One region of the Peribacillus sp. TE19612 genome, then DNA from elsewhere that is predicted to be linked to it. Evidence: riboswitches for the same ligand, from Rfam matches in the RefSeq annotation. Region 1 holds a riboswitch; each other region holds the start of a gene.
The links. Region 1 has a riboswitch for S-adenosylmethionine ahead of ACZ9AO_RS11435 (sugar ABC transporter substrate-binding protein). Riboswitches for the same ligand answer to the same signal wherever they lie in the genome.

Region 1 (8,098 bases):
GAAACCATTACAATGTCCGGGTATGATTCCGAACAATTAAAGTCAGCCTTAAACATTTCCGATAGGTATTTAGATGTTATGCTTATTGCCATGGGGAAAGGAATGAAAGAAGGTCACAAAACAGTAAGACACGATGTTAACAAAGTCATTTATAAAAACAAAATATAGTGAGTGTATTGGAAAGAGGGTTAAAAAGAACCCTCTTCCTCTTTCTTCTTAATCTTTCGTCTTTAGTGTTTTAGCTTGTAATAGGTTACCGCGAGCGCAAGGGCAAGAACTGTTCCTTTGACGATATCCATCGCATAATACGGAACGGACATCCATGATCAGCCCATTTTGAAGGATTCCGATCAGGACTGCACCGATGAAGGTTTCAAAGGCATTCGGTTTTCCCGCTCCTAAAACGGAGGAACCAATGAAGGCTGCTGCGACGGCATCAATAGCGGGATCCTGAATTGATTTCCGATTTCATGCCCCTTAAAGCAAGGACTATTCCCCCGATTGCAGCAAATAGAGCTGAAATCAGATAGGTATTAACTGATATCCCGAAAAGTCTAGCCGCTTCCTTATTTCCCCCAATCTAAAAAGGAATCAATCACATCTCTTGCAAATTCCCATTCCAGGCGCTTTTGTTTAATGCCTTCTTCACCCACTGATGTAAGTCTGTAATATTTTCTTCACGAACAATTTTGGCTAATTCAAAGCCGTACATATCCCTCCTATGTAAAAGTGACAGGATGAGCGTGTCTATCTGACCTTTTAAGATTCCCTTATTAATATCTTCCTTATATTGGAATTTACAGATCGTTTTTTTAGTTATACCTGATTTAACACTCTCCTTTAGGTAAGTACCTATACTAAAAGTGCATACTTACGTGCTTGCAGAGTGCACTTTATACTTAAAATAAATAATAATTAAGGAGGAGAAATCTTTGAAAACTCTTGTTATCGTAGCACACCCTAGTCTAGAAACATCCGTCATAAATAAGCGATGGGTAGAAGCGCTAAGGAAATATCCGGAAAAGTATACAGTACACGAATTGTATAAGGTTTACCCTGACGGAAACATTAATGCGGAAAAAGAACAGCAATTAATCGAATCGCATAGTAATCTTGTTTTACAGTTCCCTTTTTATTGGTTTAATTGTCCGCCTCTCCTAAAAAGGTGGCTTGACGATGTTTTTACTTATGGTTGGGCTTATGGTTCAAATGGAGGGGATAAATTAAAGAATCGCAAAGCTGCTTTAGCTGTATCTGCCGGAATTAACAAAGAGGATTATAGTGAAGAAGGAAGATATCGCTATACACTTGAACATTTATTATCTCCCTTTGAAACTACCTTCCTTTACTGCAATGCAGATTATCGTTCATTCCTTGCGTTTTATGGTGCTGAAAATGAGCCATCCGTGAGCGAATTGAAAAAAAGCGCACAAGATTATTTGAATTTTGTCGATAACCTTTAATAGGCAGTTCATTAAAGAAGTATTTCCTTGTCAGGGAAATACTTCTTTTGATTTAATCAAAATAGCTACACCTACGGCTGTTTAGTCTCCTGAACTGGCAAACTGTTTTTCTCTCCCCACTCGCACATCATATTTAACAATGGGATGAGAGATAGACCACGTTCAGATAATGAATATTCTACTTTTGGAGGTATTTGGGGAAATTCCTTGCGTATGATAAGGCCGTCTGCCTCCAACTCTTTTAACATGATGCTTAGCGTTTTAAAGGAAATGGTACCGATACTTCGCTTCAGGTGATTATGACGCATGACCTTATTTTCTGACAGCCAATACATTATGATCATTTTATATTTGCCGCCTATCAAGGACAGCGTATATCCAAAGCCAGTTTCATTCGGTTTCACACCTGCAGGAACACAGGTTTCGCGCATAAGTCTACACTCTCCTTTAGATAAGTATATGATATGAATGTTCATACTTTACAATAGATCATTATCAATCTTATTAAAAGGTAAATAAGGTTCCTATAAAAATTACAATTGCGGTCAATCTTTATAATCCAACAATGAGAGTTCAAAAAGTGCTCCTGTTTTAGCGTAAGTAAAATGATGACGATCTCCTTAACCATTCCTTTTTAAAAAGGAAAAATCCTGTTGCATTACAACAGGATTTTTTCATATTTTTGGATTTTTGTAGAGTAAAGTAACGAATACATTTTAATGTTTTTGCTTGTAATAGGTTACCGCGAGCGCAAGGGCCAGCACTGTTCCTTTGACGATATCCATCGCGTAATACGGAACGGACATCATGATCAGCCCATTTTGAAGGATTCCGATCAGGACTGCACCGATGAAGGTTCCAAAGGCATTCGGTTTTCCCGCTCCTAAAACGGAGGAACCAATGAAGGCTGCTGCAACGGCATCCATTAAATAGGGGGATCCTGAATTGATTTCCGATGTCATGACCCTTGAAGCAAGGACAATTCCCCCGATTGCAGCAAATAGAGCTGAAATCAGATAGGCAAGTATTTTGTATTTATTAACCGATATCCCGGAAAGTCTCGCTGCTTCCTTATTCCCCCCAATAATGTACATATAACGACCGTGCTTCGTATAAGTCAAAAAGATATGGGTCGCTATCACAATGACGGCCATGATCAGGATTATCCATGGTACTTGGCCAATTTTGGCGAAAAACGGGCTGATCAGTCCTGTTGCGAATGTCCCGTCGGGCATGACCATATTTTGCGAAACCGTGGCCCCTTTTGTATAAGTAAGGGCAATTCCCTGAATAATGAACATGGTAGCCAATGTCATCAGCATGTCGGGAATTCTTAATTTAACGATCATGAATGAATTCAAAGCCCCTACGAAAAGTGAGGCACCGACCGCAGCTAATATGGCGATGAATGTATCCTGGGAAAACCAGACAAACATCGAGATGACGATGGCATTGGCCAATGATGCGACGGAGCCCACGGAAAGGTCGAAGCCATCCACGGTCAGTGATATCGTAATGCCGATCGCAATGATGGTCACGATTGAAATGGAACGCAGGATGTTTATCAGGTTAGACGTTTGGATGAAAGATGGATTGGATACGGCGAAAATTCCAATCAGAATGATAATCGTCAATATTGTGCCGTATTTATAGAAAAAGTCGAATAGTTCCACCTTTTTCTTCGCTTTCGCTGTCTGTGTAACAGGAATGGGTATGCTCATCCTATTTACCTCCTGTTGAATGGAATAGTAGTTCTTCTTCATTCGTTTTGCTTGTTTCTAATTCGATGACAGTGCTCCCGTCATATAACACATAGGTCCGGTTGGTAATGCCAATGATTTCGGAAAGCTCGGAGGATGCATAAATGATCGCTTTTCCATTCCTTGCAAGCTTTGCAATCAATTCGAATATATCCTTCTTGGCTCCGACATCGACCCCTTTCGTTGGTTCATCGAATATGTATACATCCGCATCCGCCATAAGCCATTTTCCAATGGCAACTTTTTGCTGGTTACCCCCGGATAGGTTTTCGACCTTCACTTCCCCTGAAGGAGTTTTAATGCCGAGACTTGCGATCATTTCCTTCGCCTTTTCCTTTTCCGCCTTACGATCGACGACACTGAATGTTTTGCAGAATTTTCCGAGACTGGCTGCAGTCAAGTTTGCCGAGACTGATTCCTGTACAAGGACCCCTTCTTTCCTGCGTTCCTCAGGTACAAGTGCCAGCCCGCTTTTTACTGCTTCATGCGGTGATTTCAGAGAAAGCTTTCGACCATTCAGGATGACTTCACCCGCTGTGATGGACGTATGACCGAAAAGGGTTTTACATAGCTCCGTTTTCCCAGCCCCGACCAACCCAGCCAAGCCGATTATTTCGCCTGCTTTAATATTCAGACTGACATTCTTAACTTTCTCGGCATCTGACAATCCGTTCACTTCCAGAATTACGTCTCCAATCGAAGCATTCACTTCAGGAAACTGTTCATCCATGGTTTTCCCGAGCATGTTCTCTACCACTTCAGTACGGGTTATGTCCTCGATTTTTCGACAAGTGACACGCTCCCCATTCCTCATGATCGTAATTTCCTCACAGATTTCAAAAATCTCAGGCAGACGATGTGAAATGAAAATGATTGCCACGCCTTTTTGCTTTAACTCATTTACAACTCGAAAAAGTTCCGTCGTCTCCGTATGACTTAACGGAGCAGTTGGCTCGTCGAGAATCAGGAATTTGCATTCTGTCGAAACGGCTCTTGCTATCAGGACCATCTGTTTTTCAGCCAAGGTAAGGTCTCTAACCAGCTTTTTCGAAGGGACATGAATTTTCATATCTTCAAGAATAGAAGTGGCTTTGTTGTGCAGTTCTTTCCATTGTACCCTTTGTTTTTTTCCCATGTTTTGGACCATATCATTCAACATTACATTTTCCCCAACTGTTAAATAAGGGATGAGGGCGGTATCCACTTCCTGATAAACTATTTGAATGCCCTGTTCCTGAGCAGCTTTTGGCGAGCGGATATCCCGCTTCATCCCATCAATAAAAATGTCACCTGAATAATGAACATGGGCTCCCGATAAAACTTTCATTAACGTCGATTTCCCTGCTCCGTTTGCACCGACCAATGCGTGGGCTGTCCCTGATTGTACGGAAAAATCAACATCACTCAGCGCCTTCACCCCCGGAAATTCAATCGAAATTTTCTTCATTTCTAGTTGCTTGCCCATGTCCATTCCCCCTTATAGAACAGACACTCCCTTCGCTTGAAAGAGAGTGTCTCTTTTTATTTTTTATAATGATCTTTCAAAACCTTCATCCAATCTTCTTCAAATTCCGTCGATACCCCCCAGCCATCGACAATATCAGACAGGTTTGCCATGTTTACCGCTTCTTTTGAAGCTTGGATTTGCTTTTGCGAAATAAGTGATGCCTCCAAATCATATGTTTGCGGCGTTTCTTCGCCAGCTAATTTTTTAGCCAATATCCTCATATTCACTGCACCGATCAACTTGGGATCGACTGCTGCCGTGTAGGACCATGAGCTATCAGCAGATTGGATCTCCTGGAGATCTGCATTCGAAACATCAATTCCATATATCTTCACTTCATCGCGGCCCGCTTCTTTAATCGCCCGGGCTGCACCGATAGCAAAGGCATCCCATGTTGCGAAAATGGCATCCAATTTACCTTTAGGGTATTTATTCAGCATTGCGGCTACAGCATTTTGTGTCTGCACCGAAGTATCAGCGGATGCCACTCCGAATCTTTCGATTTCTTTAATCCCAGGATTTTCTTTTAATTTTTCCTGATAGACTGCATTTCTTCTTACCATTGGAGGAAAGCCATCCACCCAAAGATATGCAATTGCCGCTTCACCTTTCTGTTCTTTTATCAGTTTATCGAAAGCCAGTGTTGCCAGCGCTTCATCATCTTGTGAAGTTAATGTCACGCCCTCTATTTTAGATAGGTCGCTTATTGAATCGAATGTGACAACGCCTTTACCTGCACCAACCAACTTCTGAACGTCATTTACAGTTGCGGCATCATCACCATGTGAAATGATATAGCCGTCGTAATCTTCCTCCAAAGCCTGTGCTATCGCATCATGGAATTTAGCCGTATCACCATTGGCTGTGTACGTATCCACTTGAAACCCCAGTGCTTCTCCTTCTTCTTTCGCCCCCGCCAGGTATTGGGCAGTATGATCATCACCGCCAATTTTACGGATCACCTTGATTTTGGCTCCATCGCCATCAGCAAATCTCTCCGGGACATTTTCAAATGATACTTTTTCTTCTTTCTTCGATTCTGTGGAACTCTGCCCTGCAGAGCAACCCGTTAAAAGCAAAGCCGAAGCGATGGCAGAAATGAATATCCCTTTAATAGACCTTCTCATCTTGTTTCCCTCCATGTTTTCTCATTAGTCTTATCAGTTAAGTCGGTGTAAATCCCAAAATAAAAACCTCTCTAATATAGAGAGGTTTAATCGGCTGTTTTGCAGACTTGTCCCTCTCTTATCTGTCAAAACATTTCTGTTTTGCAGGATTTAGCACCAATTCCTAATGGAACGGTTGCTGGGCATCTTAGGGCCAGTCCCTCCGCCACTCTTGATAAGAGATATATTGTGTTACGTTTTCGTAATTATCACTTTATAGGGATATAGTCGTAAAGTCAATAGATTTTTGAATATTTGAAATGTTTCCCGTTATTTTTATTTTCTTTGAAGCTGGGCTAGACGCTTTTTCTCGATTTTTTCAAGCCTCTCCAACTGCCTTAATTTCACTTCGAACAACGTGATCGGATCACGGTAAACCTCAGGATTTTCTTTCATATGCTCCAATGCAGCCTGGTAGTCTTTTATTTCAGTCTGCGTCTGCTCTATCGTTTTTTGAAGTAAGGCAAATGAACTGCGATAGAATAGTGAGATGTCCCGATCCAATGATTTTTCAAACAATCCAAATTGGGTTAGGAAACGTTCCGTGATCATTTCGGCAACATCCAGGTAATCTTCACTTTCCAGGTATTTCTTGTAACGATTGTACATATTGGCCTTATTTTGCGGTATCGCCCCAAATAGCTTCCCTGCTCCTTTAAGCAGCAATTGTGATGGAGTCCTGCGCAAAAGGATATTAACGTTTTCGATGCGGATACTGCTTGTCATCCGGTCGGCATCACGGCGCCAGTCATCCAACACCCTGAAGTCACCTGCCAGTGTAATCCGTTCTTCTTTGTATAATTCATTGAATCCGGCACTCATCTCATCCATGAACTGCTGGCTTTGTGAGAACTCCATTTGGGAACTGGCAATCCAGTCTTGAAGAGAACGGTAATATTGAGGCATGATCTTGTCAGAAATGAAGTTTTGAATCCGCTCATTCATTTCCTGGTTTAACTGTACATGGACCTGACTGAAATCACTGCTTTCCGTTAACGATTTAGAGCAATCCCTCAGTAATTCAGGAATTTTTGAATAAAGCTGACTTTTCACTTCGTCCTTAAGCGAACGATACGACCTTATGATATTTTCACTTTTTTCTTTTTCCAGATCAGCCAGTTGATTGACCGCTCCATTCAGTTTGACTTCCATCTGCTCATTCCAAGAGATGGAATGCTCGCATTTCCGCTCATTGGCTGTCCGTTTTTCTAATAGATAAGATAAAGTTTTACGAATGAATGCCAGGATTTTTTCAGATCTTCTTTCCTTCCAATTATCATCTTGATAATTCGATTGAAGGAAGGCTGAAAGGTCCTTCAATTGCTGCCTGCTGTCATAATGTTTGGAGAAAGCGAACACTTTCGCATTCGGGAAATATGCATTCACTTTATCCCATGTTTCGTCTTCCATCCGGACTGCGACCTGATCACTGTATATCGTATCCATTTTATTTAATAGGAAATGGATCGGCAGTTTCGGAGCCATCATTTGAATTTCCAATAACAGATCCCTTTCGCTGCCGGTGAAAGGAGCCCGGGCGTCAAGAACGAACATCAGGCCATCACTGCCATGTAAATAGCCTTGGAAATCGGATTCCACGCTTTGTTCCCCATTGAACCCCGGTGTATCCAATAACCGCAGATGATTATTTCTTAGGTAGTCACTGATGATTGTCACATCGACAATAGTCCCGCGCTGACGGCGTGTTTCATCCAAATCAGTTAGCTCCTCGACAACTTTGCTATCTGTATCGGTAATTTCAAGGATTTCCAAATCATCCCCATCTTTGACACTGACTAGGGAAGAATGGTCCTCAGCAGCAATGCTCTCGCCAACGATTGACTGAATAAAGGATGTCTTGCCATTTCCTGTACTTCCTGCAAGAAGGAGATTGAAATTCCTGGTATCCTTAAGCCCCTCCACCATCCATTTAAGCTTATTGCCAACCCTTAAATCATTATCTTCAGCCCACTGGATAATGGAATTGAACAGTTTCTCTCCCGCTTCCAGTCCGCCTCCCAATTTAGGCGATTTCGAAAGCAGGCTCTCTGCATCCTGAATGACCAGCGCATTGACCGTATCCGGGAAGATTTCATTCCAGGACAACGTGGATGCCGCCGCAAACAGCGAAAGCTCCCCGTCTGCGATTTTGAGCCAGTTTTCCAGCAACCTTGGCACGACAGGACTTAATTCTTTGATTAG
Region 2 (8,098 bases), on a different contig from region 1:
ATCCGGTTCCGTCTTTAGGAATTCGATCAATTCGTCAACGAGATCATTGAGCTGCACTGCTTTTTCATTCCCTTGCTTAAGCAACTCGGCAACTTTTCCTTTTAACCCCAAATGATGACCAATCAGCATTTGCCTATTTATATATGGCTGGACGACATCCAATGGATAGTTTTTCAGGACGTGACGTTTGATATCACGCGGTGTTTGAACAGGAACATCGCTTAAAGGAGCCGCTGTGGACTGCTTACGAACAGGTTTTTCCAACGTGGCAGCAATGGCGGCATTCGCTTTCGACCTTTCTCGTTTCTCGACCAACTCTTCCAAGTACACCACTTTTTTGTCGGCGTCATGTAAAATATTCGTTACCGCCAAACCATCCATCGCATCTTTGGAATATAAAACCGGCCCTTCATATTCAGGTGAAATTTTAAAATCGGTGAATTTACGGGATAATGCTGCCCCTCCAACTAAAATGGGGGTATCTATTCCCGCTTGCCTTAAATCCTGCGCAGTTAAAACCATTTGCTGTGCAGATTTGACAAGTAACCCAGATAGGCCAATGATGGTTGGCTCATGTTTTCGAACCTCTTCAATGATTTGTTGCGGTGCGACCTTTATTCCCAAATCAATGACTTCATAGCCGTTATTGGATAGGATGATATCCACTAGGTTTTTCCCGATATCATGCACATCTCCCTTGACGGTCGCCAACAGGATTTTCCCTTTCTTAGCACTATCTTCAGAGTTTTCCATAAGTGGTTCAAGGTGAGCTACAGCCGCCTTCATCGCTTCAGCACTCTGAAGCACCTCTGCGACAATAAGTTGGTTGTCATTGAACAGCCGCCCCACTTCACTCATCCCATCCATCAATGGTCCATTGATGATTTCCAATGGGGTATCACCGCGCTCTATCGCTTCATTTAAATCATCAATCAATCCTTCTTTCGTTCCTTCGATAATATAGTAACCAAGACGTTCGTCCAATGGCAGGATCACACCATCATCCTTCTTCTCCGCTTTTTTCCCACGATAAAATTCGGTAAAAATCGCTAAAGTTTCAGTTGAAGTCTCAAACAGGAGTGCCTCCGCCAATTTCACTTCCTCTTCCGGTATCAAGGCGAAACGTTCAAGTTTTTCTGTATTCACGATAGCATAATCGAGACCCGCTTTTGTACAATGGTAAAGGAAAACGGCATTTAATATTTCCCTTCCCCTCTCCGGCAGACCGAAAGAAACGTTGGAAATCCCAAGTATCGTTAGGCATTCCGGAAACTTTTCTTTAATCGCCTTTATTCCATTCACCGTCTCCAATGCAGATCCAATATATTGTTCATCCCCGGTGCCTACAGGAAATACCAGCGGATCAAAAATGATGTCATTTTTGTTTAGACCGTACTTATTGACGAGCAAATCCACAGATCGCGTAGCCACTTCCAATTTCCGTTCAGCATCAACGGCCATCCCAATTTCATCAATGGTTCCTACGACAACGGCAGCACCATATTGATGGACTAAGGGTACTATTTTTTCAAAGCGCTCTTCACCATCTTCAAGGTTTATGGAATTAATGATCGATTTTCCTTGTGAATGTTTTAATGCTTGTTCAAGTACGACTTCATCCGTAGTGTCGATGACCAATGGGACTTTCACTTTTTTGACGACCTCTTCTACAAACTCCTTCATGTCGCCAAGCTCATCCCCATCAGGATCAGCAAGACAGATATCAATGACATGGGCGCCTTTCTTTACCTGGTTACGTGCAATTTCGGCAGCTGGCTCGTAATGCTTTCCACGTATCAGCTCCTTGAATTTTCGGGAACCGATAACATTCGTTCTCTCCCCTACGAATAAAGGACGCATTGAATCATCATAAATAAGCGGCTCTATCCCTGATACGGCATGACCATGGGCAGTTTCCGTAATTGTACGGGGCTTCATGCCTTCGAGTACCCTGGAAAGTTCTTTAATATGTTCTGGTGTCGTACCACAACATCCGCCTATGATATTGACCCATCCCTTTTCGGCAAATTGCTTCATTTTCTCTGCCAGGGATGTAGGTGATTCATGATAATGGCCTTCTTCATCAGGGAGCCCGGCATTCGGATAACAGCTGATGGCACTATTTGATATATCTGCAAGTGTCCTGATATGGTCTATCATGAATTCCGGCCCTGTTGCACAATTTAGGCCGACAGCTACGGGCTTCATATGTTCAACCGATAAATAAAAAGCTTCTATGGACTGGCCGGCAAGTGTCGTGCCCATCGGTTCGATTGTTCCTGATATGATGACAGGCACATCTTTTCCCGTTTTAGCGAATGCTGCTTTGATTCCAGAAAAGGCAGCCTTGACATTAAGCATATCCTGACAGGTTTCCACCAACAGCAAGTCTACCCCGCCATCCAAGAGACCCAGTGCCTGCTCTTCATAAGAATCTGTTAAAACATCAAAAGTCGTTCCGCCCGTTACGGAAAGCGTTTTTGTAGTGGGGCCCATCGAGCCAGCTACATATCTTGGCCATTCATCATTGGAATACTTTTCACAAGCTTTAACGGCAAGCTCAGCTGAAATTTTATTTAGCTTGTAGGCAATCGTACTTATTTGGTATTCCTCAAGGACGATACTGGTCGCTCCAAAGGTATTTGTTTCTATGATATCTGCGCCCGCTGCTAAATATTTTTCATGAATGGATTGGATGATTTCCGGTTGCGTCAGTGATAAATATTCATTGCAGCCCTCGAATTGTTCCCCGCCAAAATCGTCTGCTGTCAAATTCTCCGCTTGAAGCATCGTTCCCATCGCCCCATCAAGTAGGAGAATCTTAGAATTTAACTGATCTTGAATCGCTTTTTTATTCATGTACTGCCACCTCTGATGTCTGTTTACTATCGACTTTTCTAATATATTTCGTAAGTTCCGCCGTCATTTCATAGCGAAGGAATGGAGTGATTAAATATATGCCCTTGAATTTTTCCCTAGCCGCGTCCACCAGTTCCCGCGCGATATTCACCCCTTCAATCCTTGACTTTACAGGGTCATCCCCCGCTAGAGCCATGGCCCTTCTAACATTATCAGGCAATTTGATGCCTGGGATCTCATTATGGATGAATTCGGCGTTCCGGGTGCTTGTTAAGGGCATGATACCGATGAAAATCGGGGTTTCTAGATGTTTTGTCGCTTCATATACTTCTTCGATTTGCTCCACGGAATAAATTGGCTGTGTCAAAAAGGATTGAGCACCGCAGGCAATCTTCTTTTCCATTCTCAGTACGGCTTTATCCAGATATTTCACATTGGGATTAAAAGCTGCCGCAATTTTAAAATTTGCCCGTTGACCCAAACTTTGACCAGAATAGGAAAGACCTTCATTAAATTGTTTGACCATACTTATCAGGTCAAAGGAAGATAAATCATAAACCGAAGTGGCACCCGGGAAGTCCCCAATTTTTGAAGGGTCTCCGGTGATGATCAATATTTCGTTCAGCCCTACCGTCTGCAGACCCATTAAATGTGACTGCAGGCCAATCAAATTTCGATCACGGCATGTTATATGCACCATCGGATTTATATTCAATTGGTTCTTCAGTAAATTAGCCAGTGCATCATTCGATATCCTTGGTGAGGCAAGTGAATTATCCGCTAATGTAATGGAATCGACCCCTGCTTTTTTCAAAACCTCAGCACCAGTCATGAAGCTCTCTATCCCTAGCTTTTTCGGTGGATCAAACTCAACAAGAATCGTCCGTTCCGTTTTGGCTTTTTCGTAAAGGGGAAGTTCCAATTCCCTATCGTTCACTTCAATTACTTCTATTTCACGGGATTTCGTAAATTTCTCTTTCACGGGAGCCAAACTTCCAATTGCATGCTTTACAGCTTGAATATGCAGTGGAGTCGTTCCACAGCACCCTCCTATGATCGCGGCGCCTTGCTCACGAAGTTCCAGGGCACTAGAACCGAAATATTCCGGCACAGCTTTATAAACGAGCCTCCCATCGACATAATCCGGCAGGCTGGCGTTAGGGTAAATGGCAATCGATGCTTGCTTTGGCAAACTCACTTCTTCCAAGGCCCGAATCATATGATGTGGTCCGAGGCGGCAATTCACACCAACCACATCGGCACCCAATTGCTCGAGTTTTTGAAAGGCTTCATTTAAATGGATTCCATTTTGAAGATTACCCAGTTCATGCATCGAGACATTTGCGATAATCGGCAGTCCCGTTTCATTTTTAACGATTTGCAGGACGGTTTCCAGTTCTTCCAGGTCATAAAATGTTTCCAGGAGAATCCCATCAGGATTTTCCATCAACAGACTGTATAGCTGTTCACGAAAACCCCGTTTTATCTCTTCCATGCTTAAATCCGATTTCCTGATACTCCGCTGAGCCCCTATGGTACCGAAGACGTATGCTTTTCCTTTTGCCGCTCTTTTAGCAAGAATGACTCCCTGGCGATTGATTCTACTCACTTCATCTTCAAGTCCATACCGCTTCAATTTATTGAAATTGGCTCCGTATGTATTCGATTGAAGGATATCTGCACCAGCTTCCAGATAGGCTCGATGGATGGACTCTATTTGATCTGGGTTCGTGCAGTTTAATTCCTCATAACATTGATCAATGCCATTAGAGTAAAGCAAGGTCCCCATTGCCCCTTCTCCAACCAGCATTCTTTCTTTTAATTCTTTACGAAAATTCATCATTACACCCTCTCTCAAAAACAATCCTGTTTTTGCCGTATTCTATGAGTATGAGAGAAAAGGAAAAAAAACCTTCTCAAAGAAGAAGGTTTTTGAAACATTCTCCTCATCTATCAAGCTCTGCTTGCTGGATTTAGCACCTTTGCCTAAGCTGGTTGCTGAGGTTTCTTCGGGCCAGTCCCTCCACCTCTCTCGATAAGATCCATTTATATAATTTTCATAAGATTTCAAAATTTGATTATATTTAATTTACATTAATAATCTGTCAATTTCAATACCTGATCGACATTTTTTTCACTTTTGCAAAAATCATTCAATTTTTTTCTGCTTGAACCCTCTTCAAGATCCTTTGTTTCCAGTCTTCCGCTAACGAGTCTAGTGAAAGTAAAGCCTTAGCTCCTTCCAGCCCATCTCGTTTATGAAGGATGACCTCTGCTGCGTAATGGACAGAAATTTTTTCTTGTAGACGATCTATTAACACAATCTCGTTTTGTTTATTTATCGTTCCTTCTTGAAGTACTCTAGCAAAATAACCAGTGAAACTCGTTTTCAGTACGAGTTCCAAAAACTTAGGTTCTTGATTGAAGAAGGAAATGGTCGAACAAGGTATCCTCCCTTGGTTAATTTGAACAATCACATCGCCTATTTGATAAATATCGCCGATATACGTTGTTTCTTCCCTCATCCCCGCTATAGTTAAATTTTCACCGAATGCAGGGATATCCAGCTTTTTAGAGAATTTTTCATTCCATAATGAATAATGCTCAAATGGGTAAAAGCACAAAGCCCGATCAGGACCTCCATGGAACTTTACATTACCGACACCATCACCGATTATGCCAGATTTAGTCACTGTCAAATTATCCTGTGCTTGTTTATCCATGGCTGAAAAGATATCGATATTCGAAAAAATTTCATGTTTCGGCTTCCCTGCATGTAGTGATTTAATTTTTCCATTTTCCATTTTGCATCTTCCATTCATATTAAATTTATATCATCCTATATGTATAAATTATACTAAAAATCCATTTTATTCAGTACCTTTTTATATGTATATGAAATGAAAAAGCCATATGAGCAGTTAATGGGCGAAATATCATTGATTTCCAGAAAAATTCATAGGTTAGTTTCAGTAATTTAGTTGCTATTTCAGAATTAAATATGGTAGAATATGAACACAATATATAGTCGAAAACTACAACCGTTCGCCTATATGTTGATTTTCACGATTGAATTCCTCATTGTCGCTCTTTAGGGAGCGAATTTTTTTTGCTTTCATTAATATCCACTAATTTCCTGTAATTCCATTCAGTTTCTTGCATCGTGATCGACTCACCTATTTGTACTTTCCTCCCCTCCTTATCAAGTCCCTTTCAATTTTTTATTAGAAGCCTGATCCTTGCAAAAACAAGCAGAAAGCCGAGCGACATCATCCGTCTTCCGCTCAGCTTCCTGTTTACGCTTGTTTCTTTTTTTTCGGTGCCGCTTTCTTTCGGGTCGTCTTTTTCTTTTCCGGTTCATCATGTTTTGTACGGTCTATGGATGCCTGTAATGCCTCCATTAAATCAGTTACATTGTTGGAAACTGGTTCTTTTGTTTTCGCTGTAATCGTCGTCTGTCCCGTTTTCTTTGATTCAATCAATTCTAGTAACGCGGTTCGATAGTCATCGGTGTATTTTGTCGGATCGAAAGTAGTCGTTAATTGATCTATCAATAATACGGCAGTATCGATTTCTTTTTTTACTATGGTATCATTGGCAGGGATATTCGGAACATCCGCTGTGGAGCGGACTTCATCCGGATAATGAATCGTTTCCATAACCAAGGTATTATCAACGACTCGGATTACCGCCATTTGTTCTTTGGAGCGAATGATGATTTTTGCCAACCCCACCTTATTCGATTCCTTGAGGGCCTGCCTCAAAAGGGAATAAGCTTTTATCCCCCCGTCATTTGGGGACATGTAATAACTCCGGTTAAAATAAATGGGATCTATTTCTTCAATTTTAACGAAATCCACGATTTCCACGGCTTTTTCTTCGTTTTGTTTTTTCAGTTGTTCTAGTTCATTGTCTTCCAATACAACAAACTTTCCCTTTGTATACTCAAAAGCGCGGACTATATCATCCTTCCCCACTTCTTTCTCGCATACTGGACAAACCTTTTCGTATTTAATCGGTGTATGACATTCCTTATGCAACGTCCTTAAAGATATATCCTTATCCTCCGTTGCAGCATGAAGTTTGATCGGAATGTTCACCAAACCGAATGATATGCTCCCCTTCCACATCGTATGCATATTCGTCACCTCATAACTTATTTTTGATAAGAAGAACAATTTTATTATTCCCCTTTGTTCAAAAAAAAACGAAAAAACAATTGCCAACTCTAACACTTCGTTTTTTTGGCAAAATAATGTTATCAATTATTTGCGGAGGTAAATACAAAAATGAAACCGATGCTGCCTACCTATTACCCTGAAGCCCCCAACTCCAAGGATTGGCGTTATGAAGTCAAATATGACGGCTTTAGGGCTATTTTAACGATAGACTCCGATACCATAAGCATTTCGAGTCGGAATGAAAAGGAATTATCACCTCAATTCCCAGAAATCATTTCTTTCATCAAAGACCTGGACCTGGAAGATTATCTCCCGCTTCAGTTAGATGGAGAATTGGTCTGGCTTACGAATCAGGCGAAGGCGGACTTTTTTCAAATACAGTGGCGAGGACGCCTTGGGAAACAATCCTTAATTTCAGAAAATGCCCGTTTTTCCCCATGTCGGTTTATAGCGTTTGACCTGCTTCGCATCAGCGGAAAAGAGGTAGCAGATAAACCTATGGTGGAACGAAGGGAATTGATGTTGAATATGGGGGAAAAACTCGGTCTTCCTATGCCTCCTGATCCCACCGATAAGGCTTTGATACAATTAATAGAGAGTTTTGACGTTTTGGATATTGCCTTGAATAAGGTCACCTTGTTAGATGGCGAAGGGATTGTCGCCAAGGAAACTCGGGGTGCTTGGCAAGAAGGAAGACGTACAACATCTTGGATTAAGGTGAAAAATTGGAAGACCGTTTCTTGTTTCATCACAGCATTGCACAAAGAAAATGGCTACGTTTCCCTTGCAGTATTCAAAGAAGGTGCCGTAACGAAAATCGGAAGTGTCAAAAATGGACTGAGTGCTAGAGATAAAAGTATATTGCATCAATTGATCAAGCAAAATGCATCAGACGAAGACGCACAATTTTTTTATATCCATCCATCCATTTGCATTGAAGTTCAATTCTTACACGTTTATGAGGAAAATGAATTGCGTGAACCTCAGTTTTCGCAGTGGCTTTTACAAACTTCTCCCGACGAATGTACCTGGGAGAAATTCGTGCTAGGGCAATATAC
Region 3 (8,098 bases), on a different contig from region 1:
GAAAAATAGGATCATTTCTTTCAGAACATGATGGAGCTTTTCAGCTTCCACTTTTCCTTTAAGCTTTTCATTGAACTTCCCGCCCTCATTCAGCGTTCCACCAACGTATATCTCAAAAGCCTCGACCATCTTTTTATCCTGGTTTTTCATTTTTATGCCTTGCAGCCCTATTTCGGCGATGGCTCTTTGACCGCAATTATTCGGACAGCCGACCATATGCATCCTTACAGGTACATCGAGATCTATTTCCTTGTCCAGTGCTTCAGAAATGGTCCTCATTCGGTTTTTCGTTTCAACGAGAGCCAAGTTGCAATACTCGATGCCTGTACAAGAAACGGAATACCCAATGAATTTCTTTGGTTGATATGGAAATCTTTCGAAGATGGATTCCTGCTTTAATTCCTCAAGTTTTGCATCCGGCACATTGGGAATGATTAGATTTTGAGAATTACAGTTGCGGATTTCACCATTTCCATATTTTTTTGCAAGTTCGGCAAACTCGATCACTTCGTCTGGGTTTAGACGACCAACTGGTATATTGACGCCAACATAGTTCAGACCATCTTGCTTTTGTTTATGGATGCCGTAGAAATACCCTGCATTCCATCCCTTCACCGCACTTTCTCCCTTTTCAGGAAGCGGACCGGTGTATTCCAGCAATTTTTCCTTGAATTGTTCAGGACCCCAGTCAGCGACAAGGAATTTCAAACGTGAGCGATGTCGCTTTTCACGGTACCCAAAGTCACGGAATATCGTCGTGATGGCGGCAGCCACTTCCACAGTTTTTTCAGGTAAAATGAATAAGTCAAGCTCTTCTGCCAGCATCGGAACGGAGGATAGGCCCCCGCCTACTTTAACATGAAAACCGACTTCCGTTACTCCATCAATTACTTTAGTGGCTGGATTGAATGAAACACAGTTGATTTCAGCATTTGAAGCATTATGGATATTGGCACTTATGGACATTTTATATTTCCTCGGAAGGTTCGAATAGTCCTCGTTAAGGCGGAAATATTCAAATACATCATAAAGTACATCGCGTGTATCAAAAAGTTCATCAGGATCGATACCTGCCAATGCATTACCGATGATATTACGGGTTATATCACCACAAGCACCAGCCGTAGTCATTCCAACCTTTTCCAAACGATTCAAAATATCCGGGACCTGTTCGATGGTCAGCCAGTGGAATTGAATGGCTTGACGGGTTGTAATGTCATATACGTCCCTCCCGTAATCTTTTGCGATGTTAGCTAGAGTTATTTGTTGATCATAAGTCAGGATACCTCCGGGAATAACGACTCGCATCATCCAATAACCAGCTTCTTTTGGCCGTTGCAGGTATAGACCTGCCCACTTGAACATATCCCATTTCTCTTTAGGGATGGAATCAAACCCATTTGCTGCATAATGCGGAATATCATCAAATATCTTCAAGCCGTCTTTTTCCAATTTCCAGATTTCCGTTTTATTTTTAGCGATTAGTGGATTTTCCGACCAAAATTTCTCGTAAACCATTACATTTCCTCCTTGATTAGATCGCTTTCTTTGCTGTCAAATAGCCGATTACCTGTTCAACGCACTCTTCAATGCTGTATTGGTCGGATTCTAAAATGATTTCCGGTTGTTCAGGTTCTTCGTATGGAGAGTCGATTCCGGTAAAATCTTTAATGATGCCTTTACGGGCCTTGTCATAAAGCCCTTTTGGATCACGCACTTCGCACTCTTCGATCGGACACTTTATGTATACTTCAATAAACTCCCCTTCTTCGAGTAAATCACGTACAATCTGCCGATCTGCCCTGAAAGGTGATATGAAAGCGGTCAATACGAACTGCCCACTATCCACGAATAACTTGGAAACCTCACCAATCCGCCTAATATTCTCGGTTCTATCTTCTTCAGAAAAACCTAAATCTTTATTTAAGCCATGACGGATATTATCACCATCCAAAACATAACTTCGAATATTCCGATTGTATAACTCTTTAGCGACCGCGTTTGCAATCGTTGATTTTCCGGAACCCGATAGTCCTGTAAACCATAGAACCGTGCTTTCATGGCCGTTCTGCTTCCGTCGGTGCTCCTTGGTCAATGACGTCTCATGCCATGTGACATTCGTACTTTTACTCATTTGATAATCCCCCTCTTCATGTGAACCTTCCATTTATGTCCAATCAGTTATAAACTTCATTTTTTTTTAGACCTTCGATCAACACCTCGATGACTTCCTTACGGCTAAAGGTAGCTGGAGGAATTTCTCCATTACGCAACATTTCCCTTACCTTCGTTCCAGACAGGATGACATGGTCTTCCTTGCCATGCGGACAAGTTTTAGCGGAAGCCATATTGCCACATGCTTTACAGTAAAAACTATGTTCAAAGAATAATAGCGTGATCCCTAACTCATCTGCATTGAAATTCCCAAAGATTTTTTGAGCATCGTATGTGCCATAATAATCGCCCACACCCGCATGATCACGTCCGACGATAAAATGGGTACAACCATAATTTTTACGGACCATCGCATGGAAAATGGCTTCTCTAGGTCCTGCATAACGCATGGCAGCAGGGAAAACTGCAAGGGAGACGCGATCCTTAGGATAATATTTATCAAGCAGCACTTTATAGCTTTCCATTCTTACATCTGCCGGAATGTCATCTGATTTAGTGGCACCGACTAGAGGATTTAAGAATAAACCGTCGACGATTTCCAATGCTGTCTTTTGAATATATTCATGTGCACGGTGAACAGGGTTCCTCGTTTGGAAACCGACAACCGTTTCCCATCCTTTTTCAGCGAAAGCCTTCCTTGTCTCGACTGGGTCCAAATAATGAGCTTGAAATAGCGGACGCTCTATTCTCTTGATCAACTTTATTTCCCCGCCGACATATACATCCCCGCGGTTATATAAATTTTTCACTCCAGGATGCTTCTCATCATCTGTTTGATATACCAATGTCGCTTCCAATTGCTTATCTGGAGTGTAAATATCGGAAACGGAGAGAACCCCGTAAGTTTCACCTTCATGGGTTAATGTTACTTCTTCACCTATAGTAAGGCTTTCTGCAGTTTCTTCGGTCAAAGGCAGCGTAATCGGGATGCTCCATACATGTCCGCTGCTAAGCCTCATATCCTTTACCACTGTCTCATAGTCACTTTTTGTAAAGAATCCTTTAATCGGGCTGTAGGCACCAGTGCCTATCAATTCAAGATCGCTTAAAGCAATTTCATCGATTTCGATTGACTTCGTAATTTTACTAAAATCATATTTTGGTTCCCAAAGATCGATTAATGTTCCTCCGTGCGGTAAACTGATTGTCATGCTAATTTCCCCCTATGGTTTCTATTTATTTAAGATAAATGCAATCCGCATTCCGTTTTTTGAGCTCCTTGCCAACGGCCTGAGCGTAAATCATCTGCATTGAAGGCAGGTGCAGTACACGTTTTACATCCAATGCTCGGATATCCATTATCATGCAGGACATTATATGGAAGTCCATTTTTGTGGGCATAGCGCCAAACATCTTTCCATGTCCAATGTATGAGTGGGCATATTTTAACAGATTTGAACTTATTATCCTTATTGATATACTCGGTCTTAGCCCTAGTTTCGGATTGCTCCCTCCGCAGTCCCGAAAGCCAGGCTGTTGCCGATGAAAGCACATCTGTAAGCGGAACGATTTTACGGATGTTACAGCACTTATTGGAATCACTAAGCCATAATTCATCGCCATATTCCGCCGCTTGTTCCTCAAGCGTCAAGTCAGGTTTCTTCATTTCGATCAAAAGCTTCGGATATCGCTTCTTCACTTCCTCGATCAATTGGTAAGTTTCCTCAAAATGAACATCTGTATCAAGGAAAACTATTTTAGCCGAAGGATTGACCTTCGCCAATAAATCCGTAAGCACGATGCCTTCAATACCAAAACTGCAAGCATAAATCAGTTTGTCTCCATAATGGTCATTCGCCCATTGCAGAACTTCCAAAGCACCTTTTGTCTCACTGTCTGCAGGAAATACAGGGAAGTCCCCTGTATTGAAATTTTCATAGTTTATTAATGCAGCCAACTTTGTAGCCCCCTCTAAAAACTTGCTGTATTAGGTTAGAGTAACTGTTGATCAATTCCCGTTGTAATATTCCCGGGTTATTTAAATCTAGGAAAAAGAGACGAATCTAACCAATACTCTCTTTATATCAGTTAAACCCGCCTCTAGTTTTTCTAGTCAGCAGATACCTTATTTAATTCTTAGTTTTTCATTTCTTTCCATTTGAATGATTTTACCATCCTGGACAATAAGTGTAATGGATCCATATTTCATTGAATTAAGCATTTCTTGAAGTCGTTCAAAAATTTCTTCAAGCTGATTCTCTTTATCCAAACCAGTTCCTCCTTTAAGAAAATCCGCGAATATTTTATTTTAAATTTCTTAGATTTATATAATTCCATACAACCTTACATTATTATGGTCTGCCTAAAATTTTCACAAAAAACAAAAATCTTTCCATGATGGAAAGATCGCAAGGTAAATATCTTTACCTTATCTTCCAAAATGATCAACATTTTGTTGGAGGTAGCACCTTGCATCCATCATGCAGGTTGCTGGACTTCAAAGGGCCAATTCCCTCCGTCGCTCTGGATAAGTTTTATTATTTTAAATATTAACATATATTTAATCCTTGTCAATGGAGTTTTCTTATAAAATAACTTGGTTTAATATTATGGATGAACTGTTATTTTTATACACACTATTCAATTTATGATTTTATGTTCATATAAATGCGAAAATAGACTCGTCTTTTTAGATAAAGTCTCCAAAAAAATGAGTCTATTTTCATTATTAGGCCTATTATTGACGCGTGTTATTCTAAAAAAAATTTCTAGGGTTCCAGTCTTTTTATGGAAGGAATTAATTTATTGAAGTCATTAATTTCTTAACTGTATCGCTTCTACAAATTCTTGAACCTGACTCTGGACGCGATCAATTAAATGCAAATCATTGATCGGGTTTTCTGGATTCTGTTTATCTATTTCCTTATCAACAAAATAAATCCCCTGCAGCGGCTCGCCTTTTAATATTGAAATTAATGGTTTAAGCGCATAGTCAATCGCCAATAGATGCCTGTTACTTCCACCAATCATGATTGGCAGCACCGGCTTACCCTTAAAAGCACCTTCTGGCAGCAAATCAATCAATGCTTTCAATACACCTGTATAAGAAGCCTTATAAACCGGTGAACCTATAATGACTCCTCTGGCTGCTTGAATTCTCTCTGAAAGCTTTGAGATATCCTCGCTATTATATTTCCCTTGGAATAAATCATCTGCTGAGAAATCCGTAATCGAGAAATAAGCTGTAGTAAATCCTGCATTTTCGACTAATGATTGAATATGTTTTAGTGAAATGTCCGTTCTTGATGGAATAGCCGGACTTCCTGATAAAATTACGATATCGCTCATTGATACCCTCCAATGTTACAAGATTTCCAGATATAATTTTCTTAAAGCATTTCGTGAAGTATACATTTATCGTAATTGTCTGAAAAATATAAGTCAAATCTTACACTCTAGACATCTACTCTGAATGAAAAAAGAAACGGTCATATTTACGGCTTGATGCTCATGCCCTTAAATATGACCGTTTCATTATGTATGATTTTGTTTCCCATGAATACCATATACCAAAAGTTGAGCAATGCTCTTAATTCGTTCAGAAGTAAAATATGGCTCCTTTTTTTGTTGATGGATCTCATAATGTGTAGATAAAGCCAATGTGAAAGAAATGATCCCTACATTAAATAAAATAATATCAGAGATATATTGTATCTCTCCGCTATCTATTCTCTTCTGTATTTCAATATGCCTGGCATTTGGTTTGAAAATCTGATCTACATATTGCTTTGAAATATCTTGATCGAATTGTGTTTCCCTAAATAATATCGAAAACTGTTCTTTATTTTCAAGAATTTTTTTTATCATGGTAGTAACATGATTCTCCACTAGATCATCCGTGGATAGATGGCTAGTCCCATCTTCAGATTCCTCTTTTTCATTAGGGGTAATTGTAGCCAAAAGCAAATCTTTTTTGCTGTCAAAGTATTTGTAAATAGTAGCTTCGGAAACATTGCATGCAGAGGCAATTTCATTCGTTCTTGTCATGTCAAAACCTTTAGTGGCAAAAAGACTCCGGGCTACATTTATGATTCGTTCTTTGGTTTGCTGCCCTTTTTTCAAAAATATCAACCTTCTTTTATAAAGATAAGACCGGTTTCACCCATCTATTTCCCATGATATATCGCTGGTATCTATCGGTCAATATTACCTTTGATCTATTAGAATTCAATATTCCCATATATCATAAATAGAAAACATCGTCTGGTTGGGACGATGTTTTCTATTTATGAAAATCACTTAAAAGATGCATAGCCATCATCGACCATGACTACACTTCCATTGATCGCATCCGCTTCCTCTAACGATAATAGATAGACGGCATTTGCAATGGCTTCTGGCTTAATCAATTCACCGCGCATTTGACTTGCATTCAATTTATCAATGATTCCCATGTCTTTATAACCTTGTATGATAGGAGTGTCAACCCCGCCAGGCGCAATGCCCACAACGCGAATGCCATAAGCACCCAATTCCAAAGCTGCTGTCTGTGTCATCATTCTTACAGCGCCTTTAGTCGCCTGATAGGCAAAAGTCCCATGGGAAGCTAAGTAGCCAAATACAGAAGCGGTATTTATAATGACTCCCTTGTTAGCCAGTTCCTTCATTTTCCGTCCTGCTGCCATGATTCCAAAGGCCACTCCGTGCTGGTTCACTCCAATCGTTTTGTAGTAACCTTCCATATCTTGGTCTATGATCATACCGCCCGCACCAATGCCGGCATTATTAAACATGATATCGAGCCTTCCGTATGTTTCCACTGCTTTATTGATTAACGATTCAACATCTTCCTGCTTAGAAACATCCGTTTTAACATAAATGGCCACTCCACCATTAGCTGTTATCTGATCAACGGTTTCCCGGCCCATTTCTTCATTAAAATCCGCAACAACGACCTTGTCCCCTTTTGCTGCGAATTTCAGGCATGTGGCTCGGCCTATACCGCTTGCTCCCCCTGTAATAACTGCAACTCTTGCTGTCATATACATTCCCCTTTCAACTAAGTAAGTGAACACTTACTTTTATTATAAAAGTTAAGAATAGTAAATTCAAGCAATATGTATTTTTATAGAGTTTTGAGCTTTCAAAAGTAAAGCTGTCCTATTAATAGGACAGCTTCATTTGATTAGCAGGTTTTCAATTCGGCCTTACTTACGGATGTCTTCACCATTTCAATGAAAAGCTGCATAAAACGATCATCACCTGTTAATTCTGGATGAAACGCACTAACGAGGACATGGTCTTGTCTCGCAGCCACTACATTCTCTTCATAAACAGCCAATACTTCTACACCTTCTCCAATTCCATCAGCAAATGGCGCCCGGATGAAAACTGCCTTATAAGGGGTTTCCATTCCTTTGATTGAAAGTTCAGCCTCGAAACTATCCTTTTGACGTCCAAATCCGTTCCTTTTCACGGAAATGTCCATTAGTCCAAGATAGGCCTTCTCATCGCCAGTCAATTCATTTGCCGCCAATACCATCCCAGCACATGTACCAAAAATTGGTTTTTTATCTTCGAAGAAAGTTTTAACCGGTTCCATAAATCCATAACGATCCATTAGCTTCCTCATCGTCGTGCTTTCTCCGCCTGGAATGATCAAGCCATCGATTTCCTGCAACTGCTCCGGTTTTTTTACTATAATTGCTTGTTCGCCGGCAGCTTTGATTTGGTTCAAGTGTTCTTCAACCGCTCCCTGTAATCCCAAAACACCGATCGTTATCATATTACCATCCACGTTCCTGCATCCGTTCTGCCGGAGCTAGTTTGGAAATATCAATGCCTTTCATTGCACTGCCCAATTCTTTTGACAACTTGCCAATCAATTCATAATCGGTGAAATATGTAGTCGCTTGAACGATTGCGGATGCGAATTTTTCTGGAGTTTCAGATTTAAAAATACCAGACCCAACGAAAACGCCAT
Region 4 (8,098 bases), on a different contig from region 1:
CGGTCAAGGGATTCGGCGGTGCTGTATTATTGACGTCAAAACCGATCAAAACGATGGAACTATTAGAGGAAGTGATGGGCCTGCAAAAGATTGGGGAAGAGGGCGATTTCATCCGCTTCAAATCCACATCGGATATCGGAAATTTGATTGATGTTAAAAAAACGGTTTTACCAAACGGTAAAATCGGAGTGGGAACTGTCCATCACATTGCATGGCGTGCGAGCGATAATGAAGATCATAAAGAATGGAGGGAGCATATCGGTAACCATGGCTATGGTGTGACACCCTTTACAGACCGACAATACTTCGATGCCATTTATTTCAGGGAAGATGGAGGCATACTCTTTGAAATTGCCACAGATCCACCTGGCTTTGCTCATGATGAAACGAAGGAAACGATGGGCAGTAAATTAATGCTGCCGCCATGGTTGGAAGAAAAGCGGGAAGTTATGGAAAAAACGTTACTGCCGGCAGTGCCGAGAGTACTAGAGGAGGATAAATGATGAAACATATTTTTCAAAAAGGAAGTAATCCAGAAGCTCCGTTACTACTGCTTTTACATGGCACTGGAGGAACGGAAACAGATCTCTTGCCATTATCCGAAATGGTTTCACCGGGTTCGTCCGTACTGAGCGTACGGGGAAATGTACTTGAAAATGGAATGCCCCGTTATTTCCGACGGTTAGCTGAAGGGGTTTTTGATGAAGAGGATTTGATTTTCCGAACGAAGGAGCTTTATGACTTCTTGGAATCAGCGTCTGGAAAATATGACTTCGACCGTGACAGAGTGGTGGCATTAGGTTATTCCAATGGTGCAAATATAGCGGCAAGTTTGCTGTTCCATTACGAGGGGGCATTACAAGGAGCGATTCTTCATCATCCAATGGTTCCAAGACGAGGGATCGCTTTGCCGTCCCTTTCAGATATACCTGTATTTATAGCTGCAGGTAAAAACGATCCGATTTGCCCGGCAGAAGAAACTGATGAACTTAATCAACTTTTACAGCAAGCTGGCGCTACAGTTGAAGTTCAGTGGGAAAATTACGGTCATCAGTTGACACGTTCAGAGGTTGATGCAGCAGGTTTATGGTTTCAAAAGAACTTTTTATAAGAATGAGAGGGAATGAAGATGATTTCTGTTAATCCTGAAAGTTTGACTGAACGGGATAATTATAAGTTTTTGACTGGAAGCATTATACCGAGACCTATAGCGCTGGTTACGACACAATCCGAAACCGGTACAATCAATATAGCGCCGTTCAGCTTTTTTAACATAGTCAGTTCAAATCCTCCGATGATTTCCATTTCTGTTCAACGGAAAGAAGGAGTTTCAAAGGATACAGCCCGAAATGCAATTCAAACAGGTGAGTTCGTTGTTCATATCACTGACGAAAATAATGTTGCTGATGCAAATCGAACGGCCAAGGAACTCCCATCTGAAGAAAGTGAATTGGGTCTTACTAATTTCACGCTGGCTGTTAGTGATAAGGTATCCGTACCAGGATTGGAAGAAGCGAAGGTGCGGTTCGAATGTACATTAGAGCAATCGATTCCATTGGCAGGTTCCAAGAATAAACCTGGTTGTGATTTACTGATAGGGAAAATAGTCTGTTATCATATAGAGCAAGATATTTATCATAATGGCCGTATTGACCCGAACGGGCTAAAACCTGTAGCGAGATTAGCCGGTCATACTTATACAAAACTAGGGGAATTATTTGAAATAGAACGTCCTTAAGGAAAAAGAAAAAAATGGCGACAATCTTTTAAGATGTCGCCATTTCAGTTTGTAGACAAAAGGGGTTCGGAATTAAAAAATTCTGGACCCCTTTTGAAATTCCCTATGAATACATATCTTTCACCAAGTCATAAATGAAAGTGAAGTCAATGGCAGCCTCCATTTTAAGAACCAAATGGTTCGGTGGCACCAGTTGATCTAAAGTAATCAGTTCAAGTTGATCTCGCTGAATAGAATCATGAAAGATCCTCATCACCTCAGGTTCTAATACTTCTATTTTAAAACAAAAATGACTCTAGGCAAAAGTGTTCTATCAAAAGGTAAGACAAAGCTGATTGGAACGGAAGGTGCGAGACTCCTGCGGGAAAAGCGCGTCCAGGGGAGACCCCGCAGGCGCAAGCCGAGGAGGCTCCCCGACCGCCCGCGGAAAGCGAGTGCCCTACGTTCCAATCAACGTCCAAATGGCGACAATCTTTTAAGATGTCGCCATTTTTAAGACCAACATGACCCCGGTTAGTTTTATTTGCCATTATAATACGCTTAGCGCTTGTTCCAAAAACAATTTAATATTAATGCCCCAGCCATGATCGTTAGCATTTAAAAGGAAGTCTTTACATTCCGAAACAAAACTTGACAATTTTTTCATAGATTGATAAAGTTATAAAAAAATAATTTCTTATCCAGAGAGGTGGAGGGACTGGCCCTATGAAACCTCAGCAACAGGTCTACATAGACACTGTGCTAATTCCAGGGGGTGAAACCTTGATAGATAAGACCGTACGTGTTTATTTGTCAGTAACGCACTCTTTTTTAGAGTGCGTTTTCGTTTTTTCTGGATGCAAGATTAAGGAGAGTTAGTATGGAGAACAAAAGGAAGCATGATTTTCAAAGGCAAATGCAAGCACGGCATATAATAATGCTATCGCTTGGCGGGGTGATTGGAACTGGTTTATTCTTAAGTTCGGGTTATACGATTCAACAGGCTGGTCCGTTCGGAACCATCCTTTCGTATCTGATTGGTGCATTAGTGGTTTATCTAGTCATGCTATGTCTAGGTGAACTGTCAGTGCATATGCCCGAGACAGGTGCTTTTCATAGTTACGCAGCCAAATACATCGGACCAGGGACAGGGTATACAGTAGCCTGGTTGTATTGGCTAACCTGGACTGTTGCACTAGGTTCGGAATTCACGGCTGCAGGATTGTTGATGCAGCGATGGTTTCCATCAATCAGTGTCTGGATATGGAGTGCTCTATTTGCCATTTTGGTCTTGGCATTAAATGCGTGGACCGTTAAGTTTTTCGCTGAATCCGAATTCTGGTTTGCGTCTATTAAGGTATTTGCTATTGTGATATTCATTATTCTGGGAGCTGCGGCAATGGTAGGTTTTATTCCAATGATTAACGCACAATCAGCTCCGTTATTTTCCAATGTTACAAGTGCAGGTTTATTTCCAAATGGTGCTTTTGCCATTCTAATGACAATGCTCGCTGTGAATTTTGCATTTTCTGGAACTGAATTGATCGGAGTTGCAGCTGGAGAAACTGTGAATCCGGAAAAAACGATTCCAAAGGCAATCCGTATGACATTATGGAGATTGATTATCTTTTTTGTAGGTACCATCGTTGTTTTATCCGCATTATTGCCTGTTTCGGATGCAAGCGTATTAGAGAGCCCCTTTGTTGCCGTTCTAGAACGAATTGGAGTGCCATATGCAGCGGATATTATGAACTTTGTTATATTAACTGCCATTTTGTCTGCTGCAAACTCAGGACTATATGCCTCATCCAGGATGCTTTGGTCACTTGCAGATAAGAAAACTATTTCACCAATATTTGCAAAATTGACAAAACGGGGTGTTCCCTTGAATGCAGTCCTTTTCAGTATGCTGGGCGGTGTTTTAGCACTTTTCTCGAGTATTATTGCGCCGGATACTGTATATATAGTGCTTGTATCCATTTCTGGACTAGCCGTGGTTATAGTTTGGATGAGTATTAGCGCGTCACAGTTTCTATTTCGCAGACGATATATAAACGAAGGAAACTCAGTTAATGATTTGGCTTATCATACACCATTATATCCATTCGTACCAATCGTTTCATTTATGCTATGTCTTGCTTCTTGCATAGGAATTGCATTTGATCCTACACAAAGAATTGCACTATATTGTGGCATTCCGTTTATTTTGTTTTGCTATGTAAGTTATTATCTGACACAAACTTTAAGAAAAGAGGAGTAGACAATGAAGAATAAAATTAACCCAATTGAAGCAATTTTACGAGATCATTCAGTCATGATTTTGGACGGAGCTTTAGCTACAGAGCTTGAAAGTCATGGTTGTGATTTGGACGATCCCCTGTGGTCTGCACGTGTATTGCTTGAAAATCCAGAATTGATTTACCAGGTTCACTCTGACTACTTTCGAGCTGGTGCTGACTGTGCGATAACGGCAAGCTATCAAGCAACGGTTGAAGGTTTCGCCCTCCGCGGAATACAAGAAAAAGAGGCATTGGATCTAATCCGGAAAACGGTTTTACTTGCAAGACAAGCAAGAGATGAATTTTGGAAGGAAGAATATCAAACGATTAGACCTAAGCCATTGGTTGCTGGATCAGTTGGGCCTTATGGAGCTTATCTAGCAGATGGTTCAGAGTATGTTGGGAACTATGGTGTTTCAGATGAAGCTTTAGCGGCATTTCATCGCCCACGAATAAAAGCTTTGATTGAAGCAGGAGCTGACATTTTAGCATTTGAGACGATTCCTTCTTTGCAAGAAGCAAAAGTATTACATTCATTATTGAAGGATTATCCAGAAGTCTATGCTTGGCTATCCTTTTCTTTGAAAAATGAAAAAGCGATAAGTGACGGTACATTGCTGGAGGAGTGTACCAGATTGTTCGGGGACAGTGAGCAAATTGCCGCAATTGGCATCAACTGTGCGCCTGTATCAGTTGTCACGGGAGCCATACAGGTGTTGCGTGCAAACACGCATAAACCAATTATCGTTTATCCCAATTCCGGTGAAACCTATAATCCAGAAACTAAAACATGGCATGGTCCGGAATCATGTAATAGGCTCGATGTGAAATCTGAAGATTGGCACCATGCGGGGGCAAGTATAATTGGAGGATGTTGCAGAACCGCTCCTCATCATATTGCGGGCATTTCAAGAAAGTGGCGACCTTCCGTGGTAACGTTCTCCTAGCCTTTTTTGTTATCAAAAATGTTTTTATTAAATATGCAAGTAGTCGGGAAACCTATAAACAAAAAGAACAGGAATCTGGCGGTTCCTGTTCTTTTTGAGCTCTTTATTCAGATTCGAGTAATTTTGAAAAGGTTTGAATTATTAATTTTTAGGCACTTCAGAAATAAGTCGCGCAAGATTGGCTGGGTATTACAGGTAAACCAACCCTGCTGCAAAAACTGTAAAAAGAGAAATTAAATCATATTTTTTTCGTGCTTGGGAAAACTATACAAACAATGAATGGAAAGGAGAGAATGCGTTATGAGTCGTGGTAAAAATTTTAATCACAAAGAAAAAGGACATCCAGGAAATTTACCCAATAATAGAATTAGCGAAGAGAAGGAACACAGCCGCCAGTATGAACAGATTGAAGATATTGTCACACATGAAGCTTTCAAGAATCGGGAAAAAGAAGATGAGATGCCTTAAGATATGGAGATGCAGCACATCTGTTGAGACATTATATTGAGCAATTTTCCATTTCTTTAAGGATTCCATTAATAGAAGCACATGAATTAAGACATAACTCTCACTTCATGTTGCTTCTTTTTTTGATTATTTCATCGGGGGAAACCATGATCTTTGCCATGTTTTTTCTATCATTGCAAATAGATAAAGAGGGAAAATTAGAGATAAACCTTCAATCAATCTTCCCTTGATGGAAAATGAATAAGTTTAAAGAGGACAACAGAAACATGAAGCTGGATGATTTTTTGAAAAACCGACTTTCTTCTATATAATAATTAATAAAATTTAAATTTCTAAACACAGATATAATTACGTGCAACTTCAAAATGGGAGAACCGACCTATCCTAATTGATGAAAGCCGCGGTATTTTACAGTTATAATGAACATGCCAGTCAGTATAACCAAATGCCAGTTTAAACTCAATGTCTGCTATGTTTCATTTTGTTTATCGCGATTTATTTCCACTTCCCGTTTAGCTCTAATAAAAGCGATAAATTGAATTGTTTCCTCTTCAGAAAGAGAAATTCCATCTACAGCAAGCTCCATATCTGGTAAATCCGTTAATTCCATGACTTGAGGTGACTCATTATCCAGATCCTTAGATGGATAACCTACTCGACCCAGAATGTAATCAGTTGAGGTATCATATAAGCCTGCCAATAAATTAATCGTTTCCAATGAAGGGCGGCGGTGGCCCGATTCATAACCGGCATAGGTACTCTTGGCGATTCCGAGTCTGTCAGCGGTATATTGCAAAGACCATCTTTTGCCCTTCCTTAATGTAGTCAATCTATTTAAAATCATTATTATTACTCTCCTTTTATATAAATCCATTATAACATCATATTGAAAAAAGTGTACGCGTAATGAATAACTTTCGCTTGATTTCACTATGAAACATGACTATAATAACATGTGTTGTACGCGTTACATGAACATTTACAGCGGAAACATCCTTTTCTGAGATGATTAGAATGATAGTGAAACAGGGAGGCTTATTAGGGGGTAGTATATTGGAAAAGTTAAAATCAAAAATGAAGAAGTTGATGTTGCTTACTACAGGTGGTACAATTGCATCGTTAGAAGGAAAAAATGGACTTGTTCCAGAAATGAAAGCTGACGAAATTTTAGGCCACCTACCGGGATTGGATTTACTATGTCAGATTGATAGTAAGCCTTTGATGAATATTGATAGTACAAATATGCAGCCGGAAGATTGGACAGAAATGGCACAATCCATCCATGAGCACTACCATGATTACGATGGCTTTGTGATTACCCATGGAACAGATACAATGGCTTACACTTCTGCTGCGCTCTCATATATGTTACAAGATTTAGGGAAACCAATCGTCATTACTGGTTCTCAGGTCCCGATTGCCTTTAAAAAGACAGATGCCAAAAGGAATATCTCTGATGCGATCCGGTTTGCTTGTGAAGATATTGGAGGAGTATATGTTGTTTTTGATGGCAGAGTCATTCAGGGTACGAGGGCCATTAAATTGAGAACGAAAAGCTATGATTCGTTTGAAAGTATTAACTATCCTTATATTGCTACCATATTCAAAGATAAAATTGAGTATCTAAAGCCAGTTCATTCACCAAAGAATAAGGAAGCTAAGTTGGATGCTTCCCTATGTACTGATGTTGCTTTAGTCAAGCTGCATCCCGGTATTAAGCCTGAATTCTTTGATTTCCTGAAAAATCAATGTCGGGGAATCGTAATTGAAAGTTATGGAAGCGGTGGTATTCCATTTCAAGGAAGAAACATTTTAGAGAAATTGAATGAGTTAGTACAATGTGGAATATCCGTTGTCATTACTACCCAATGCTTAGAAGAAGGGGAAGATATGGATATTTACGAAGTGGGACGAAAAGTGAACAAGAATGTCATCATTCGTTCCAGGAATATGAATACAGAAGCCATCGTTCCTAAGTTGATGTGGATATTAGCGAAGACGCAGGATCCTAAAAAAGTGAAGGAAATGATGGAAACACCGATTGCAGAGGACATTACATTCTAGAACAAACAAAGGGGCAAGAGGAAATGTTGATAGAAGAGAAAACATACCGAATCGAGAAAGACTTTCTTGGGGAAAAGGAAATTCCAGCAGATGTTTATTATGGTATACAAACTTTACGCGCAGTGGAAAATTTTCCGATTACCGGTTACAAAGTCAATGAAGAAATGATTCGTGCACTGGCCATGATTAAAAAAGCGGCCGCTTTAGCGAATATGGATACCAAACGGTTATATGATGGTATTGGAAGCGCTATCGTCAAAGCTTCTGAAGAAGTGATCGATGGAAAGTGGCATGAATATTTCATCGTTGACCCAATTCAAGGCGGTGCGGGGACATCGATGAATATGAATATTAATGAAATCGTTGCCAACCGTGCGTTAGAACTTATGGGACACAATAAAGGTGATTATGTACATGTTAGCCCAAATAGCCATGTTAACATGTCTCAATCAACCAATGACGTATTCCCAACTGCCATTCATTTATCAACACTGCGTCTTTTGGAGCAATTGTTACAAACAATGACCAAGATGAGTACGGTTTTAAAGAAAAAAGCAAAACAATTTGATCATGTTATCAAAATGGGACGCACACATCTTCAGGACGCAGTGCCGATTCGCCTT

Region 2: it holds a riboswitch for S-adenosylmethionine, as region 1 does, so the genes downstream of both, ACZ9AO_RS09845 (bifunctional homocysteine S-methyltransferase/methylenetetrahydrofolate reductase) here and ACZ9AO_RS11435 (sugar ABC transporter substrate-binding protein) in region 1, are expected to answer to the same signal.
Region 3: it holds a riboswitch for S-adenosylmethionine, as region 1 does, so the genes downstream of both, ACZ9AO_RS14685 (YezD family protein) here and ACZ9AO_RS11435 (sugar ABC transporter substrate-binding protein) in region 1, are expected to answer to the same signal.
Region 4: it holds a riboswitch for S-adenosylmethionine, as region 1 does, so the genes downstream of both, mmuP (S-methylmethionine permease) here and ACZ9AO_RS11435 (sugar ABC transporter substrate-binding protein) in region 1, are expected to answer to the same signal.

What each region holds. Positions count from the first base shown of each region.
Region 1 covers NZ_JBWCCL010000005.1:265,433-273,530, forward strand. Annotated here, with positions in the region: gene ACZ9AO_RS11400 (nitroreductase family protein) at 1-168, shown strand, start outside; partial or broken gene ACZ9AO_RS11405 (ABC transporter permease) at 231-580, opposite strand; partial or broken gene ACZ9AO_RS11410 (hypothetical protein) at 567-805, opposite strand; gene ACZ9AO_RS11415 (NAD(P)H-dependent oxidoreductase) at 933-1,463, shown strand; gene ACZ9AO_RS11420 (winged helix-turn-helix transcriptional regulator) at 1,535-1,894, opposite strand; gene ACZ9AO_RS11425 (ABC transporter permease) at 2,180-3,184, opposite strand; gene ACZ9AO_RS11430 (sugar ABC transporter ATP-binding protein) at 3,186-4,688, opposite strand; gene ACZ9AO_RS11435 (sugar ABC transporter substrate-binding protein) at 4,745-5,857, opposite strand; SAM riboswitch class I at 5,973-6,078, opposite strand; gene ACZ9AO_RS11440 (GTPase domain-containing protein) at 6,173-8,098, opposite strand, start outside.
Region 2 covers NZ_JBWCCL010000004.1:344,951-353,048, reverse strand. Annotated here, with positions in the region: gene metH (methionine synthase) at 1-2,859, opposite strand, end outside; gene ACZ9AO_RS09845 (bifunctional homocysteine S-methyltransferase/methylenetetrahydrofolate reductase) at 2,852-4,699, opposite strand; SAM riboswitch class I at 4,803-4,901, opposite strand; gene ACZ9AO_RS09840 (MOSC domain-containing protein) at 5,013-5,663, opposite strand; gene ku (non-homologous end joining protein Ku) at 6,156-6,998, opposite strand; gene ACZ9AO_RS09830 (DNA ligase D) at 7,149-8,098, shown strand, end outside.
Region 3 covers NZ_JBWCCL010000007.1:241,137-249,234, reverse strand. Annotated here, with positions in the region: gene ACZ9AO_RS14705 (nitrite/sulfite reductase) at 1-1,518, opposite strand, end outside; gene cysC (adenylyl-sulfate kinase) at 1,535-2,134, opposite strand; gene sat (sulfate adenylyltransferase) at 2,178-3,326, opposite strand; gene ACZ9AO_RS14690 (phosphoadenylyl-sulfate reductase) at 3,356-4,072, opposite strand; gene ACZ9AO_RS14685 (YezD family protein) at 4,241-4,384, opposite strand; SAM riboswitch class I at 4,541-4,649, opposite strand; gene ssuE (NADPH-dependent FMN reductase) at 4,930-5,463, opposite strand; gene ACZ9AO_RS14675 (TetR/AcrR family transcriptional regulator) at 5,650-6,237, opposite strand; gene ACZ9AO_RS14670 (SDR family NAD(P)-dependent oxidoreductase) at 6,411-7,157, opposite strand; gene pdxT (pyridoxal 5'-phosphate synthase glutaminase subunit PdxT) at 7,301-7,897, opposite strand; gene pdxS (pyridoxal 5'-phosphate synthase lyase subunit PdxS) at 7,902-8,098, opposite strand, start outside.
Region 4 covers NZ_JBWCCL010000007.1:96,120-104,217, forward strand. Annotated here, with positions in the region: gene ACZ9AO_RS14045 (ring-cleaving dioxygenase) at 1-503, shown strand, start outside; gene ACZ9AO_RS14050 (alpha/beta hydrolase) at 503-1,111, shown strand; gene ACZ9AO_RS14055 (flavin reductase family protein) at 1,130-1,738, shown strand; SAM riboswitch class I at 2,412-2,514, shown strand; gene mmuP (S-methylmethionine permease) at 2,598-3,977, shown strand; gene mmuM (homocysteine S-methyltransferase) at 3,981-4,943, shown strand; gene ACZ9AO_RS14070 (hypothetical protein) at 5,244-5,411, shown strand; gene ACZ9AO_RS14075 (helix-turn-helix domain-containing protein) at 5,881-6,255, opposite strand; gene ACZ9AO_RS14080 (asparaginase) at 6,486-7,475, shown strand; gene aspA (aspartate ammonia-lyase) at 7,499-8,098, shown strand, end outside.